2 regions of the Amycolatopsis heterodermiae genome follow, and region 2 is predicted to be linked to the other one. Evidence: riboswitches for the same ligand, from Rfam matches in the RefSeq annotation. Region 2 holds a riboswitch; the other holds the start of a gene.
What was found. Region 2 has a riboswitch for S-adenosylhomocysteine ahead of ahcY (adenosylhomocysteinase). Riboswitches for the same ligand answer to the same signal wherever they lie in the genome.
Positions count from the first base shown of each region.

Region 1: linked by a shared signal. The riboswitch ahead of metH (methionine synthase) and the one ahead of ahcY (adenosylhomocysteinase) in region 2 are both predicted to bind S-adenosylhomocysteine.

Region 1 is NZ_JAYFSI010000003.1:660,850-663,320, reverse strand. Features, by position in the region: gene VA596_RS18800 (LLM class F420-dependent oxidoreductase) at 1-705, opposite strand, end outside; S-adenosyl-L-homocysteine riboswitch at 1,049-1,127, shown strand; gene metH (methionine synthase) at 1,142-2,471, shown strand, end outside.
Region 2 is NZ_JAYFSI010000011.1:195,233-197,703, forward strand. Features, by position in the region: gene VA596_RS36710 (hypothetical protein) at 1-205, shown strand, start outside; gene VA596_RS36715 (GNAT family N-acetyltransferase) at 202-684, shown strand; S-adenosyl-L-homocysteine riboswitch at 751-829, shown strand; gene ahcY (adenosylhomocysteinase) at 982-2,442, shown strand.

The sequences.
Region 1 (2,471 bases), on a different contig from region 2:
CAAGGCGCAGATCGCCGGGGCCCCGGAACGGCCCTCCTCGCGCCAGATCTCCTTCAGCAGTGCGACATGGCCGTCCAGGTCGGTGTCCGCCGGTGTCGTGATCCAGCCGTCCGCGTGGCGGGCGATCCAGCGGAACGTCTTCTCCGTGGGGCCCGCGCCGAGCAGGACCGGGATGTGGGCCTGGACCGGTTTCGGCCACGCCCAGCTGGGGCCGAACGACACGAACTCCCCGTCGTAGGAAGCTTCTTCCTCCGTCCACAGTGCACTCATCGCCTCGAGGTACTCGCGCAGGGCGGTGCGGCGGCGGTTGCCGGGTACGCCGTGGTCGGTCAGCTCGTCGACGTTCCAGCCGAACCCGGTGCCGAGCGTGACGCGCCCGCCCGACAGGTGGTCGAGGCTGGCGATCGTCTTGGCGAGCGTGATCGGGTCGCTTTCGACGGGCAGGGCCACCGCCGTCGAAAGCCGGATCCGCTCGGTGACCGCGGCGGCCGTCGCCAGCGCCACCCACGGGTCGAGCGTGCGGCTGTACCGGTCGTCGGGCAGGGACGCGTCCCCGGTGCGCGGGTGCGGCGACTCGCGTTTCACCGGGATGTGCGTGTGCTCGGGTACGTAGAAGGTGGCGAACCCCGCGGCTTCCGCGGCCTGCGCCGCGGCCGCCGGAGTGATGCCTCGGTCGCTGGTGAACAGCACGATTCCGTAGTCCACGCGACGGACTGTATTAGAACGTGTTTCAGTTTTCAAGCGGCTGCCGCGGGGCCGGTGCCGGCGGGCGGGATCGCTTTCGGTATACCTGTGTGCACAGTGCGTGACCATGCGGGTCGAGCGTCGATCGAGGGCCGGTGGACGCCGCCGCGGTGCGCAGGCTGGGAGCAGCGTGCCGCCGTTCGCCGGGTCACAGTGGGTGAGCCCGGGAATGCCGGTCGGAACGGGGTGGTGGCAGCGTGGAGCCGACGATCCATTGTGGACGATCAGTGGGGGTGTCCCAGCCAGTGGACGGTCCCTCGGGGCGGGATGGTGTGCCGGGCCGGGGTTCCAGTACCCTGGATCCCAGGCCGAGAGGCGCTGCAACGGGCCAGGGGGTCCGCCACGCTCGGCCGGTTGTGACCACCCAAGGGCGCCTCCCGACCGAGGGAGGCTGCCGGTGAACCCGATCACCCCGCAAGAATCCGAGGCCACCGCGCGCCTGCGCGAGCTGCTCAGCCAGCGGGTCGCGGTCCTCGACGGTGCCTGGGGCACGATGCTGCAGGGTGCCGGGCTGACCCCGGCCGACTACGTCGGCGACCGCTTCGGCGACCACACCCACGACGTCACCGGCGACCCCGACCTGCTCAACCTCACCCGCCCCGACGTCATCCTCGACGTGCACCGCCAGTACCTCGCGGCCGGCGCCGACATCACCACGACGAACACCTTCACCGCGACCAGCATCGGCCAGGCCGACTACGGCCTGCAGGGCCTGGTCCACGAGATGAACGTCCGCGGCGCGCAGCTGGCCCGCCAGGCCGCCGACGAGTTCGGCGGCAAGTTCGTCGCCGGGTCGATCGGCCCGCTCAACGTCACCCTCAGCCTGTCGCCGAAGGTCGACGACCCGGCCTACCGCGCCGTCACGTTCGAGCAGGTCAAGGCCGCCTACGCGGAGCAGATCGCCGGTCTCGTCGAGGGCGGCGTCGACCTGCTGATGATCGAGACGATCTTCGACACGCTCAACTGCAAGGCCGCGATCGCCGCCGCGCGCGACGTCGCGCCGGAGCTGCCGCTGTGGATCTCGGTCACCATCGTCGACCTGAGCGGGCGGACGCTCTCGGGCCAGACCGTCGAGGCGTTCTGGAGCTCGATCGAGCACGCGAAGCCGCTGGTCGTGGGCGTCAACTGTTCGCTGGGCGCCGAAGAGATGCGCCCGCACGTCGAGGAGCTGTCGCGGATCGCCGGCACCTACGTCGCCTGTCACCCGAACGCCGGGCTCCCGAACGCGTTCGGCGGGTACGACCAGACGCCGGAGGAGACCGCCGGGCTGATCGGCGGCTTCGCCCGTGACGGCCTGGTCAACCTGGTCGGCGGCTGCTGCGGCACCAGCCCGGCCCACATCAAGCAGATCGCGGCCGCCGCGAAGGGCGTCACCCCGCGGGAGGTCCCCGAGCCGACCTCACGCACCCGGTTCAGCGGCCTCGAGCCGTTCGGCATCGGCGCCGACACCGGGTTCGTGATGATCGGCGAGCGCACCAACGTCACCGGCTCCAAGCGGTTCCGGCGGCTCATCGAGTCCGGTGACCACCAGGCCGCCGTCGACGTCGCGCTCGAGCAGGTCCGCGGCGGGGCGAACCTGCTGGACGTCAACATGGACGCCGACCTCCTCGAGAGCGAGGAGGCGATGACGACGTTCCTCAACCTCATCGCCACCGAGCCCGAGGTCGCCCGGATCCCGGTGATGGTCGACAGCTCCAAGTGGACCGTGCTCGAAGCCGGCCTGCGCT
Region 2 (2,471 bases):
GATCGGGCCCGTCCAGTGCCTGATCCACAACGAGATCACCCCGGCGGGACAGACCGTCGACCCCGAGAACTCCTTCGTCATGAGCTGCCAGCGCACCGGCGGCGGGCTGACCGTCCAGCTGCGCAACACCACCACCGAGGACGCGCACGACCCGGCGCGGTTCGCCGCCGTCGTCGAAGAGGCGTGGACGGCGCTGGGCGGGTGATCGAAACCCGCACCGCCACCATCGCCGACGACGGCGCGCTGGCGCGGCTCGACGAGCGCACCTGGGGCCCGGACACGTCCCCGGCCCCGGCTCCGGCGCCCGGCACGCCGTTCTTCGGCGAGGGCACGCAGCCGGAGGACGTCCTCGTCGCCGAGCACGACGGCGTGGTGGCCGGCTACGTCCGGCTGGACGAGGGGTTCGGCATCCCCGCCCACCGGCACGTGCTGGTCGTCGGCGGGCTCGCGGTCGACCCGGACCGGCGCCGGCTCGGGATCGGGCGGCACCTGGTCGACGCGGCCATCGCCGAGGCCCGCCGCCGCGGGGCGCGCAAGCTGACCCTGCGCGTGCTCGGTCACAACGCCGGCGCCCGCCGGCTCTACGCGAGCTGTGGCTTCGCCGTGGAAGGCGTGCTCCAGGACGAATTCCTGCTCGGCGGCGAGTACGTCGACGACCTTCTCCTGGCCTGCGTCCTCGCTTGACAGGTTCCCGGCGGCTTTGCCATCCTGGACGACGGAAACCGCGTGCGCCGGCCTTCGGCGCGTTTCCGGTCCGAGAGGCGCTGCGACGGAATCCCTTCCGCCACGCTCGGGCCGGGGATCACGGACCCAAGGGCGCCTCCCACCACGGGAGGTGCTCTTTTTTGTATACCCGGCAAGCAAACCCGGCCCCGCGCGGCCGCACCTAGCCCCGGCACCCCACCTCTTCCGGCACTCGCCGTGCCGTTATTCGTGCTGCCCTTTTCCGTCCGAACAACGAATTCCGGAGTGAACGAAAGAATGAGCGAGAAACTGCAGAGCCGCAACGGACTCGACTTCGCCGTCGCCGACCTCACCCTCGCCGAGGCCGGCCGGACCCAGCTGCGGCTGGCCGAGCACGAGATGCCCGGCCTGATGGCGATCCGCCGCCAGTACGCCGCCGCGCAGCCGCTGAAGGGCGCCCGCGTCGCCGGCTCCCTGCACATGACCGTGCAGACCGCCGTGCTGATCGAGACCCTGGTCGCGCTCGGCGCCGAGGTGCGCTGGGTGTCCTGCAACATCTTCTCCACCCAGGACGAGGCCGCCGCGGCCGTCGTCGTCGGCCCGGAGGGCACGGTCGACGCGCCGACCGGCACGCCGGTGTTCGCGTGGAAGGGCGAGACGCTCGAGGAGTACTGGTGGTGCACCGACCAGCTCTTCGCCTTCGCCGGCGGCCAGGCGCCGAACATGATCCTCGACGACGGCGGTGACGCCACCCTGCTCGTCCACAAGGGAGTCGAGTTCGAGGCGGCGGGCGCCGTCCCGCAACCGTCCGAAGAGGACGCCGACGAGTACCGGATCGTCCTGGAGACGCTGCGCGCCAGCGTGGCCAGGGACGGCGACCGGTTCACCCGGATGGCCAAGGAGATCCGCGGCGTCACCGAGGAGACCACCAACGGCGTCAAGCGGCTCTACAAGCTCGCCAAGGACGGCGAGCTGCTCTTCCCCGCGATGAACGTCAACGACTCGGTGACGAAGTCCAAGTTCGACAACAAGTACGGCATCCGGCACTCGCTGGTCGACGGGATCAACCGCGCCACCGACGTGATGATCGGCGGCAAGCGCGTCCTCGTCTGCGGCTACGGCGACGTCGGCAAGGGCGCGGTCGAGGCGCTGCGCGGCCAGGGCGCCCGCGTCTCCGTCACCGAGATCGACCCGATCTGCGCGCTGCAGGCCGCGATGGACGGGCTCGACGTGGTCGAGCTGGACGACGTCGTCGAGACCGCGGACATCTTCATCACGACCACCGGCAACTTCGGCATCATCTCCGCCGCCCAGATGACGCGGATGAAGCACAACGCGATCGTCGCCAACGTCGGGCACTTCGACAACGAGATCGACATGGCGGGCCTGGCGAAGCTGCCCGGCGTCGTCAAGCACGAGATCAAGCCGCAGGTGCACGAGTGGACGTTCGCCGACGGCCACGCGATCATCGTGCTCTCCGAGGGCCGCCTGATGAACCTCGGCAACGCGACCGGGCACCCCTCGTTCGTGATGTCGAACTCGTTCACCAACCAGGCGATCGCCCAGATCGAGCTGTTCGCCAAGCCCGGCGAGTACGCCACCGACGTCCACCGGCTGCCCAAGCACCTGGACGAAAAGGTCGCCCGCCTGCACCTGGACGCCCTCGGGGTGCGGCTGACGAAGCTGACCAAGGCGCAGGCCGAGTACATCGGCGTGGACGTCGAGGGTCCGTACAAGCTCGATCACTACCGGTACTGATCCGGAAGTTGCTCCATTTGCCGCAGTTT